DNA from 2 places in the Nocardia sp. PE-7 genome. Region 2 is predicted to be linked to the other one. Evidence: predicted binding sites of a transcription regulator. Region 2 holds the regulator's gene; the other holds the start of a gene.
The links. Region 2 encodes HspR, which represses chaperone genes until heat shock. Its sites were predicted from a motif close to ANNTGAGTNNNNNNNACTCANNT; they were not measured.
Positions count from the first base shown of each region.

Region 1: the regulator HspR is predicted to act here: its motif matches at 4,092-4,114, upstream of lon (endopeptidase La).

Region 1 covers NZ_CP129614.1:6,800,928-6,807,110, forward strand. Annotated here, with positions in the region: gene QX204_RS31840 (DNA polymerase IV) at 1-905, opposite strand, end outside; partial or broken gene QX204_RS31845 (PaaI family thioesterase) at 1,010-1,417, shown strand; gene lon (endopeptidase La) at 1,648-4,077, opposite strand; gene QX204_RS31855 (pyridoxamine 5'-phosphate oxidase family protein) at 4,275-4,772, shown strand; gene QX204_RS31860 (YciI family protein) at 4,823-5,230, shown strand; gene QX204_RS31865 (RNA polymerase sigma factor) at 5,227-6,183, shown strand, end outside.
Region 2 covers NZ_CP129614.1:6,569,109-6,575,291, forward strand. Annotated here, with positions in the region: gene QX204_RS30805 (globin domain-containing protein) at 1-1,109, shown strand, start outside; gene QX204_RS30810 (FAD-binding oxidoreductase) at 1,139-1,897, shown strand; gene QX204_RS30815 (globin domain-containing protein) at 1,968-3,137, opposite strand; gene QX204_RS30820 (heat shock protein transcriptional repressor HspR) at 3,754-4,101, opposite strand; gene dnaJ (molecular chaperone DnaJ) at 4,230-5,426, opposite strand; gene grpE (nucleotide exchange factor GrpE) at 5,451-6,023, opposite strand; gene dnaK (molecular chaperone DnaK) at 6,020-6,183, opposite strand, start outside.

The DNA.
Region 1 (6,183 bases), 230 kb from region 2:
ACGGTGACCGAGACTCGGGTGCTCGTTCGGTGGTGTTCGCGCATTTCCTCGGCGACTTCGGTGGCCAGGCGGGCTACCTCGCGGTGGATTTCCTCGGGGTCGGTGAGGTCGTGGGGGAAGGTTTCGGATTTGCTGCGGCCTACCGGGATGCGTGGGGTCGTCGAGAGTTCGGTGTCGCCTTTGCCGTGGCCGAGGACCCAGAGGTAGGGGCCGGTGCTCGGGCCGAATTCGGCGGCCAGGCGGGCGCGGTCGGCGGACATGAGGTCGGCGACCGTGGTGATGTCGAGCTCGGCCATGCGTTTGGCGATGCGGGCGCCGACGCCCCAGAGAGCGTCGGTGGGGCGGTGGCCCATGAGTTCGGTCCAGTTGGCGGCGGTCAGTTCGAAGATGCCCGCGGCGGCGCCCTCGTCGTGTTCGGGTTCGGCCGAGGTCTTGCCGGTGGATTTGGCGAAGCCGGTGGCGAGTTTCGCGGTGAGCTTGTTGTCGCCGATGCCGACCGCGCAGGTGAGCCCGAGTTCTACGACGGCGGTGCGGATTTCGGCGGCGAGCTGCCATGGATCGGCATCGGTGGCGACGAAGGCTTCGTCCATGCCCCAGACCTCGACGGCACCGGCCACCCGGCCGAGTGTCGCCATGATCTCCTCGGAGGCCACCTCGTAGGCGGCCATGTCGACCGGCAGGAAAACGCCCTCTGGGCACTTGCGCTGCGCCATCTTCAGCGCCATCCCAGCACGCACGCCGAAGGCCCTCGCGGGATAGGAAGCGCAGGTCACGACCTTGCGGGGCTGATCCGGATCGCCCTCACCACCGACGATGACGGGCTGACCGCGCAACTCAGGGCGACGCCGGAATTCCACCGCCGCCTGGAATTGGTCGAGATCGACATGCAGGAGCCACCGGGGCACGGTTCTGTCATACCCCATGGCACCGACAATCCGGCGTAACCGGGCGTGGCAATATCCGTAGCGCGCCAACCGATCACGACTGAGCTCGAAGAACGGAACACCCGATGCCGACCGAAGCCACCACCCTCGACCTCGACCTGGCGCGCCAGGTGCTCGCCGCGCAGCCTTTCGCCCGTCTGGTCGGCACCGAGCTCACCGAATTCGGTGATGGCGCGGCCACTCTCGTCATCGATATCCAGCCCGAACACGGTCAGCAGTTCGGCTTCGTGCACGGCGGCGTGCTCGCCTACGCCGCCGACAACGCCCTCACCTTCGCCGCGGGCACCGTCCTCGGCCCCAACGTCCTCACCGGCGGCTTCACCATCACCTACCTGCGACCCGCCCAGGGCGAACGGCTGCGGGTACACGCCACCGTCCTCGGCGCCACCCGCCGCCAGGCCGTGACCCACTGCGACGTGTACGCCGAAACCGAGGGCGAGGAACCCATCCTCTGCGCGGTCGCCCAGGGCACCACCCGCCGCGTCGAAAAGGACCTCGCCCCCTCCGCCGAGGAGGACGACGACGACGAATTCGACGACGATGTCGAGTTCGACGACGACCAGGACAACTACGACACCGACCAGCTGGCAGTGGTCATCGTCGACGGCCCGGTATTGCCGCCGACCGTCAGCCGCTAGCGGGGGGCGAACACGGCGAACGGGCCGTGCGCAGATGACTGCGCACGGCCCGTCGACGGTTCGGATCAGGCGCTGACGGCGAAGGTCTTGCCGTCGGCGGCGGGTTCGGCGATGGGTTCGATGGCGTAGGCCAGGATGTCTGCCACGTCGGCGACGGGGCGGACGTCCAGTGCGGCGAGCACCTCGGCCGGGACCTCGTCGAGGTCCGGTTCGTTGCGGGCGGGGATGAAGACGGTCTTCAAGCCGGCTCGCTGGGCGGCGAGGAGCTTCTGCTTCACGCCGCCGATGGGCAGGACGCTGCCGTTGAGGGTGACCTCGCCGGTCATGCCCACATCGCCGCGGACCGGGCGGCCGAGGGCCAGCGACACCAGGGCGGTGACCATGGTGACGCCCGCCGACGGGCCGTCCTTGGGGACAGCGCCCGCGGGGAAGTGGATGTGGATATTGCGATCGAGGACCTTGGGTTCGATGCCGATTTCCTCCAGGTGCGAGCGCACGTAGGTGAGGGCGATCTGGGCGGACTCCTTCATGACATCGCCGAGTTGGCCGGTGAGAGTGAGGGAGCGTTCGCCCTCGGCGCCGTTGGCCTCGATGTAGAGCACATCGCCGCCGGCCCCGGTCACCGCGAGGCCCGTCGCCACACCAGGGACCGAGGTGCGTTCCATCGAATCCGGGGTGAAGCGGGGGCGGCCGAGGTAGTCGGTCAGGTTGTCGATGTCGACGACCAGGGACGTCACCGCTCCAGCGGGCTGCGCACCGGATTCGAGGTCGATGACATTGTCGTAGCCGAGCGTCGGGTCGTAGCCGAGCGCGCGACCGGCCGCGTCACCGGTGACGAGGCGAGTTGCCGCCTTGCGCAGGGCTTTTGCCACCAACCGCTCCATCTGACGCACCCCGGCCTCGCGGGTGTAGTTCGCCGCGATCTCGCGCAGCGCCGCGTCGGTGATCAACACTTCCTGCGCGGTCAGCGCATTGCGTTCCAGCTGGCGGGGGACCAGGAAGTCGCGGGCGATGGCCACCTTGTCGGCCTCGGTGTAACCGTCGACGGTGATGAGCTCCATGCGGTCCAGCAGGGGACCGGGGATGGTGTCCATGACATTGGCGGTCGCGATGAACAGGATGTTCGACAGGTCGAGGTCCAGGTCCAGGTAGTGATCGCGGAAGGTGTGGTTCTGCGCGGGGTCGAGGACCTCGAGCAGAGCCGCCGCCGGATCACCACGGAAGTCGGAGCCGACCTTGTCGATCTCGTCCAGCAGGACAACGGGATTCATCGAACCCGCCTCCTTCACCGCCCGCACGATCCGGCCGGGCAGCGCGCCGACGTAGGTGCGACGGTGACCACGGATCTCGGCTTCGTCGCGCACACCGCCGAGGGCGACGCGAACGAACTTGCGGCCCAGGGCCTTCGCGACCGACTCGCCCAGCGAGGTCTTACCGACACCGGGCGGACCGACCAGCACGAGCACCGCGCCGGAACCACGTCCACCGACCACCTCGAGACCACGAGCGGCGCGCCGCGAACGCACCGCCAGGTACTCGACCATGCGGTCCTTGACCTCTTCGAGGCCGTGGTGATCGGCGTCGAGCACCGCGCGGGCGGCCGAAACATCGGTGCTGTCCTCGGTTTTCACCGTCCACGGCAGTTCGAGCACGGTGTCGAGCCAGGTGCGGATCCAGCCCGATTCCGGGCTCTGGTCGCTGGCGCGCTCCAACCGGCCGACCTCGCGCAGCGCCTCGGCGCGCACGTTCTCGGGCAGGTCGGCGTTCTCGACGCGAGTGCGGTAGTCGTCGGCGCCGTCGGGTTCGTCCTCGCCGAGTTCCTTGCGGATGGCGTTGAGCTGCTGGCGCAGCAGGAACTCGCGCTGACTCTTCTCCATGCCGTCGCGGACGTCCTCGGAGATCTTGTCGGTGACCTCGACCTCGGCGATGTGGTCTTTGATCCAGTCGATCTGCTTGGTCAGCCGCACCGTGACATCGGGCGTCTCGAGCAACTCGCGCTTCTGGTCATCGGACAGGTACGGCGCGTAGCCCGCGGTGTCGGCGATGGCGTCGGCATCGTCGAGCTGGTTGACGATGTCGATGATCTGCCAGGCCTCACGCCGCTGGAGCACGGCGACGACCAGCTTCTTGTACTCGGCGGCGAGCGCGGTGGTGTGTTCGTCGGGCTCGGCCGCCTCGACGAGTTCGGCCTCCACCCACAGTGCGGCACCCGGCCCGGTGACCCCGTGCCCGATCCGCGCCCTGCGCTCGGCCTTCAACACGGCCGCGGGCGCGCCGCCGCGCATCCGGCCGACCTGTTCGATGGTGGCGACGACGCCGTAGGACGCGTACCCCTCGTCCAGACGCGGTGCGACCAGCACCGAGCCGGTTTTGGCGGCCTGCGCCGCATCGATGGCGGCCTGCGCGGATTCGTCCAGTTCGATGGGCACGACCATGCCCGGCAGCACGATCGGATCGGTCAGGAACAGCACCGGCAGGTTCTGAGCTGAAGTCATGTCGACCCTTCCAAAGTTGAGCTTTGCTGACTCAACATGACCCCCCGGTGGTTTGTTCCTGCAGGTGGCGCCGTTCACTCACGGCGAAAAAGTTCTCCGAAATTCTTTCGCCGGGGATGTCGAGAACGCGCGGGCGGCTCCGTCCCAGGGGTACGAGCAGCCGAACGGGCCTCGACGACATCGAAGGAGCGACCGCCATGGAACAGCACGAGATCACCGAGATCCTGAACCGCCCGTACAGCCGGGAACTGCTGGCCCGCGACCTGCTCCGGATGGCCTACGTGGCCAAGGACGGCACGCCGCGCAATGTGCCGGTCGGTTTCGCCTGGAACGGCGCGGAGATCGTCGTCTGCACGTCGACGAACGCACCGAAGCTGCCTTCGCTGCGACACAACCCCGCGGTCGCGCTGACGATCGACACCGAGGTGCACCCGCCGAAGATGCTGCTGATCCGCGGGCAGGCGGAGCTGGACGTGGTGGACGGGATCCCGGCGGAATACCTGGAGATGAACGGCAGCTACGAGATGACCGCCGAGCAGCGCGTCGAGTGGGAGGCCGAGGTCCATTCGCTCTACGAGGGCATGGTCCGGATCGTCATCACGCCGACCTGGGTCAAGCTCATCGACTTCGAGACCACGCTGCCGTCCGCGGTCGAGGAACTCATCGGGCAGCGGGCCGAACGGCAGAACGCCTGAAACCGACCTGTCCCGGCCAGAATGGGCCGAAACGAATCGAGGAGAACACCATGGCCAAGTACCTGCTGCTCAAGCACTACCGCGGCGCTCCCGCACCGGTGAACGACGTGCCGATGGATCGGTGGACGCCGGAGGAGGTGACCGCTCATGTCCGGTACATGGAGGATTTCGCCGCACGGCTGCGATCGACCGGCGAATACGTCGACAGTCAGGCGCTGACCACGCAGGGCACCTTCGTCCGTTCCGACGGTGAGGGGCGCCCACCGGTCACCGACGGGCCGTTCGCGGAGACCAAGGACCTGATCGCGGGCTGGATGATCATCGACGTCGACACCTATGACCGGGCCCTCGAACTGGCCGGTGAGCTGTCGGCTGCGCCGGGCGCGGGCGGGAAGCCGGTCCAGGAGTGGCTCGAACTGCGGCCGTTCTACGCGGAATTGCCCACGGTGACCGAATGAACGAAGCGCTGGTGCGCGAACTCGTCCCCGCGGTGATCGGGATCCTCGTCCGCCGCGGGGCCGAGTTCGCCGCTGCCGAGGACGCGGTACAGGAGGCGCTGATCCGGGCGCTGGAAGCCTGGCCCGACGATCCACCGCGCGATCCGAAAGGCTGGCTCGTCGCCGTCGCCTGGCGAAAGTTCATCGATGCGACACGAGCCGAAACATCGCGGCGGGGGCGGGAATTCGCCGTCGATGCCGAGCCGGAAGCCGGACCCGTGCCCGCCACGGACGACACGTTGTGGCTGTATTTCCTGTGCGCGCACCCTTCGCTGTCTCCCGGCTCGGCCGTCGCGTTGACCTTGCGCGCGGTCGGCGGCCTGACGACTCGACAGATCGCGACGGCCTATCTCGTACCGGAATCCACTATGGCGCAACGGATCAGCCGGGCTAAGAAGCGGATTGCCGGCCTACCGCTCGACCGTCCCAGCGATCCGGCGACCGTGCTGCGCGTGCTCTACCTCGTCTTCAACGAGGGCTACAGCGGCGACGTCGATCTGGCGGCCGAAGCCATCCGGCTCACCCGCCAGCTCGCCGCCTCGACCGACGAACCCGAGGTCTCGGGACTGCTCGCACTGATGCTGCTGCACCACGCTCGCCGGGCGTCACGCACCGAAGGCTCCCGCCTGGTGCCGCTCGCGGAGCAGGACCGAACACGCTGGGACACAAGATTTATCGCCGAAGGGGTGACCATTCTGCAGGCCGCCTTGGCCCGTGACCGGCTGGGCGAATACCAGGCCCAAGCCGCGATCGCCGCCCTGCACGCCGATGCCCCCAGCACCGCCGAAACCGACTGGGTACAGATCGTGGAGTGGTACGACGAACTGCTCCTCCTCACCGACAGCCCGGTGGTGCGCCTGAACCGCGCGGTCGCGCTCGGCGAGGCCGACGGACCCCGAGCGGGCCTGGCCGCA
Region 2 (6,183 bases):
CCGAGACACCCGGTGGTTCCGAGCGGCTGATCAGCGCTTTCTATGGTCACCTGTTCGCGCAGGACCCGAGGTTGCGTGAGCTGTTTCCGCCTGCCATGGACATGCAGGCCAAGCGGATCACGACGGCGGTGCAGTTCGTCCTCGACCATCTCGAGGACTTCGAACGCGCCCAGCGCTTCCTCGAGCAACTCGCCCGCGACCATCGCAAGTACGGGGTCGAGGCCGACCACTACGACCTGGCCGGACGCGCGCTGCTCGCGGCGCTGCGCACCTTCCACGGCAACCGCTGGACCAGAGAGCTCGACGAGGGCTGGCGTGACATCACGCTGTTGATCTCGGCGTCGATGGCGATCGGCGCCAACGAGGACACGTCGCAGCCGTACTGGGACGCGACCGTGGTGGGGCACCGACGGGTGCTCGACGATCTGGCGATCGTGCGGTTACAGGCCGATGGGCCCATTCCGTTCAAGGCCGGACAGTTCGTGCCGGTCGCGGTGCCGCAGCGGCCGAATATGTGGCGATACTTCTCCCCCGCCATCCCCGCGAACCCGTATGGCGAGATCGAATTCCATGTGCGGCGGATCAGCGGCGGCTGGGTGAGTCCGGCGATCGTCAACGACACCAAGGTCGGGGACCGGTGGAAGATCGCCGGGCCGCTCGGCGGGTTGCACGTGGACCGGGAGTCGGGGCGCGATGTGCTGATGATCGGCTCCGGCACGGGGATCGCGCCGTTGCGAGCGCAGCTGATCGAGATGAGTCAGCGGGGGATCAATCCGCGCGTGCACTTCTTCATCGGCGGGCGCTATCCCGGCGACCTCTACGACGTGGACAACATGTGGCAGCTCTCGCAGTCCAATCCGTGGTTGACCGTGGTGCCGGTGTGCGAGGAACACACCAATCCCTGGTGGTATCCCCAGGATTCGGGCCAGACGCCGATGGGCATGCCGCGCCGGCTGGTGGGTAATCTGGGAGCGGTGGTGACCAGCTTCGGCGCGTGGTCGGACCGTCAGATCCAGATCGCGGGATCGCCGACGATGATCGCCAACACTCGTTACGCGCTCCAGCGGGCCGGTACACCGAGTGAGATCATCGCTGCCGATCCTGTCTGAACCCGCCGGCGACTTCGCGAAAGAGGCTGATGAGCAACGCTTTTCCTGACCCCGCATGGACGGCTACCGTCGTCGGCCACCACCGTCTGCGCCACGACCTCGCCGTGATCCGGTTGATCGGCGATTTCGTGCCGTTCGAGCCGGGCGGTTCGGTGGAGGTCGAGGTGCCGCAGCATCCCGGGGTACGACGGCGGTTCTCCCCCGCGCTGCCGCCCTCGCTGGACGGCAAGCTCGAGTTCCATGTGCGGACGGTGCCCGGTGGGTGGTGTTCGAGTTCTATCGTCGCCGACACCAAACCCGGTGATCAGTGGCGAATCAATGCTCCCCATGGGGTTTTCGCCGTCGATCCCGATGCTGTCGAGGTGGTGATGATCGCCGGCGGTACCGGGCTGGCGCCGATGCGCTCCCAGATCCTGGACCTGGCTCGCCGTGACACCCCGCCGCGCACCTACCTGTTCTTCGGTGGCCGCTCGCCGCGCGACCTCTATGCCAACGACATGCTGTTCCTGCTGGCGGGCGAATTGCCCTGGCTTTCGGTCATTCCTGTTGTCGAAACCCCGGATGATCCCGTGGTGCACGATGAATGGCACGAGCAGACCCGCTCGGACGTGGGCTTCGGTCCGCAGGAAATGCTGCACGGCACCCTCGCCGACGTCGCCGCCGCCCACGGACCCTTCACCAAGAACCAAGTCCTGGTCTGCGGCTCACCCGCGATGGTGCGCACCACCGTCGACCGTCTGATCGAAGCAGGCACTCCCCCGGCGAACATCATCTCCGAAGGCGCCTGACCGGCCTCGCGAGTCAGAACAAGGGATCGTGGCGGATCGCTTGGGCTTGGGTGCCCGCTGGAATGACGAGTCAGAACAAGGGGTCGTGGCGGATCGCTTGAGCTTGCGTTCCTGCTGCCATGAGGCGGAACTTGGTGGTTTGGACCATCGATGGGGAGCCGACGATCTGGACGTCGCGGTCTGCCCAGGGGCCGTAGCTGGCCACCACCTTGCCGATCTGGCCGGTCATGCGGGGCTCGAGGCCGGGGAGTTCGGGCTGGGGCTCGCCGGAATCGAAGTACCACCACGGGTTTTCGTCACTCTCGGTGACGGGGGTGACGGTGAGCCATTTGTTGGCGATGGCGAGTTGGCTCAGGACCTGGAGGTCGTAGAGGTCGCAGGGGTGGTGGCCGCCGACGAACAGGTGGACCTTCGGGTTCACCCGGCGCTGCGCCATCGACATGATCTGCGCGCGCAGGGGGGCGATGCCGGTGCCGCAGCCGACCATCAGCATCTTGCGTTTGGTGTTGCGTGGCACGCCGAGGCCGCCGAGGGGGGAGCCGAGCGCCCACTGATCGCCGACGGCGGTGTGCGCGACCATGGCGGGGCTGACCCAGCCGCCGAGCACTCCGCGAATGTGGAACTCGATCTCGCCGTTGGGATTGGCCGGGTTCGCGGGCGAGAGATAGCGCCACATCCGCGGCCGCGAGGGGATCTGCACGCTGAGATATTGACCGGCGGCGTACTGCATCGGCACGTCGAGCTGGACCCGAACGATCGAGAGATTACGCAGCACCTCGCGATGTTCGACGACGGTGCCCGTCCAGGTAGCCGGTGTCATCTCCTTGTCGGCCGCGCTGATCATGGCGCCGCTGATGGTGGCAAGGCCCTCGTCCCACGCGGTGGCGACCTCATCGGTCCACATCTCCGCGCCGGCGAACAACCGCATGGCCGACTTCAGCGAGTTGGCCACGGCCACATAGTGAGCCGGTTGCACGCCGTACTTACGGTGGTCGCGCCCGAGCTGGGCCAGGAACGGCAGCAGCTTGTCGGGCTCCTCTAGGCGGTCGAGGGCGTAGGAGATCGCCGTGACCAGTCGGTCGCGCTGGGAATCCATGGCGGCCGGGAAGTAGTCTCGGACACCGGGGTAGTCCGTGAAGAGGATCGAGTAGAACGACCTCGACAGCTTCTCGGGTCCACCTTCTTCCGCAGCAACCGCCTTGAACGTAGTACGGATCAAAGCGACAGTCCGCGAATCCATATGTGTCACAACCTCGTTTCGCCATCGAACGCTAGCCGCGCCGGCGAGTGACGGGCTGGGAGGACACTCGTCAGCAGCCGATGCGAGAAGTCTAGGCGAGGTTTGCCAGCTTAGGAATCGTACTCTTAAACATCACGCATGTAATTCCTGAAATACCAGGCGGTTCCCAGCAGTTTCCCATGAAAACATACCCGTGGCCCGTTAATTGAGGGTGAACACTTGCTCACGATTTCTCAAAGTACCCGGCATTCCACACAATTGGATATCAAAGCGCCTGGTAGGGCGACCCTCCCGCTACGACGACGGCCTGCCGTAAGCCGACGCGCCGAGCCATGACACGCGGGGTAGGCACACCGGAGTGACTGGTCGGGGTCGGCGAATTGCCTTCCGATCGAGCTGAATTCAGCATCCCGTCAGCAAACTTTTGGACGTCCATGGTGATAAATCCCCACCTCAGCGCGCCGCAACGCTACTTTCGATCAGCAGGATCGCGAATAAGTGAGTTGCTGGAGAGTCACCAGCCGGTCGCCGGGGGTTGACCGGAGACTGACGAACCCCCGGCTCGCGTCCGCTACAGCGGAGGAGCGAACCGGGGGCTCGTCGAAGAGAAGACGGCTCAGCGACGATGCCGTGGCTGCCACACCACGAGCGCGGTACTGCGCGCCGGCGGCGACAGATCGGGCCGGTAGCCCGCCCGCAACCGCTCCATCTCCGCGCTCATCTCCTCGACGCGCTGCTGCAACGCCTCCACCTGATTGGTGAGCTCGATGATGCGCTTGATGCCGGCGAGGTTGACGCCTTCGTCCTGCGACAGGCGCTGCACTTCGCGCAGCACCTCGACATCGCGGGCCGAATACCGGCGTCCGCCACCCGATGTCCGTTGCGGGGTGACCAAACCCAACCGGTCGTAGGTACGCAACGTCTGCGCGTGCATCCCTGCCAATTGAGCCGCCACCGAGATCATGAAGAACTCGGCACGCGAGGTCGCACCCGAAACAGACTTCGGATCCGGGCTATCCGCGCCTCTCCCTACGCCCTCCGTGGTCACGCTGCGCTACCTCCTCCGGGCGCTGAACTCGATGTGCGGGGACATCAAGCACCCGCCCATCCTGCACGCGGTTCGAAGCCACTGGCCTTCTCCGCCTCCTGATACCGCTTGAGCGCATCGGTGGCGTCGGAGTCGAGCGATTGCGGTACCGCGACCTTCACCGTGACCAGCAGGTCACCGGCGCCGCCCGCCGCACCACGCTTGGGCACGCCACGACCACGAACTCGCAGGATACGCCCGTCGGCGGTGCCCGGGGGCACCTTCACGCCGACCCTGCCGTCGAGCGTCGGTACCGAAACTGTTGTCCCCAGTACCAATTCGCTGTAGCTCACCGGGAGCACCAGGGTGAGGTCGTCGCCCTGGCGGCCGAAGACCTTGTCCTGGCTGACGTGCACGGTGACATACAGATCACCGGAAGGCGCACCGCGCAGACCCGCCTCGCCCTGACCGGCCAGCCGGATCTTCTGACCGTCGCTCACACCCGGAGGAATCCGGACGGTGATGGTGCGGGTGCGGTTCTGGATACCGGTGCCCGAGCAGTCGGTGCACGGGTCGTCGATGATCGACCCGGTGCCGCGGCAGTCGTCACAAGGCTCGCTGAAACCGAACGCGCCCTGATTACGGCTGACCACGCCCGCACCGTTGCAGTGCGGGCACACGCGCGGGCTGGTGCCCGGCTTGGCCCCGCTGCCGTGACAGGTGGTGCACGGCGAGGGACTGGTCATCCGCAGCGGAACGGTGACGCCCTGGGCCGCCTCACGGAAACCCAGCGTCGTCTCGGTCTCCACATCGGAACCGCGACGCGGACGAGCCGCCGCCCGGCCGCCGCCGCCACCCCGGTTGAACAGCCCGCCCAGCAGATCGCCGAGCCCGCCGTCGCCCGCGGCGCCGGTGCCACCGGCCTGACCGAAGATGTCGCCGATGTTGAAGTCCTGCGAGAAGCCGCCGCCCGCACCGGGGTTGAACCCGCCGCCGCCGTAGGCCCGGCCACCGCCGCCACCGCCCGCGAACATGCGGCGCGTCTCGTCGTACTCCTTGCGCTTGGCCGGATCCGACAGCACCGCGTTGGCTTCGCTGACGGTCTTGAACCGCTCCTCGGCCTTGGTGTCACCCGGGTTGGAATCCGGGTGCAGGTCGCGGGCGAGCTTGCGGTAGGCCTTCTTGATCTCGTCCTGCGAGGCGCCGGAGGAGACACCCAGCTCCTTGTAGAAGTCCTTTTCGATCCACTCCCGTTGGCTCACCGGGCATCTCCTCCTTTCGCGTTCTTATTGACTGTCGCCGGCATCCGGATCCGATGCCCCCGCGGCCTCGGCATCGGTTACCCCGACCAGCGCGTGCCGAAGCACCCGGTCGCCGAACCGATAGCCCTTGCGCATGACGATGCCGATCACCGGGTCGGCGCCCGAACCCTCGTGCTGCACTGCCTCGTGCAGCGTGGGGTCGAACGGGTCACCGGTGGCACCGAATTCGACGAGACCCTGCTTGGTGAGCGCGGTCTCGAGCTTGTCGGCGACGGACTTCAGTGGGCCGGAGTCGAGGTCGCCGTGCGCCCTCGCCCGATCCAGATCGTCCAGCACCGCCAGCAATTCGGTGACCACCGACGCCTTGGCGGCATCGATGTTGGCCTGACGGTCGCGCTCGACCCGGCGGCGGTAGTTCGCGTATTCCGCGGTCAACCGCTGCAGGTCGGCGGTGCGCTCGGCCAGCTCGTCGTTCTCCGGCTCGACAACGTCGGCGTCGAGGGCGGAGTCCGCCGTGGCGGCCTCCGCGTTCTCGTCCGCGGTGTCTTCCAGGATGTCGTCGACCAACTCCTGCTCGGAGGAGTTCGCCTCGGTCACTTCTTGTCCGTGTCGACCGGCTCGTCCACGACCTCCGCGTCGACGACCTGATCGTCATCGGCCTGGCTCGTGCCCGCGCCGTTGCCGGACTGCGCGTCGGCGGCGGCGGTGGCCTCGTAGATCGCCTGGCCGAGGGCCTGCGACTCGGTGGCCAGCTTCT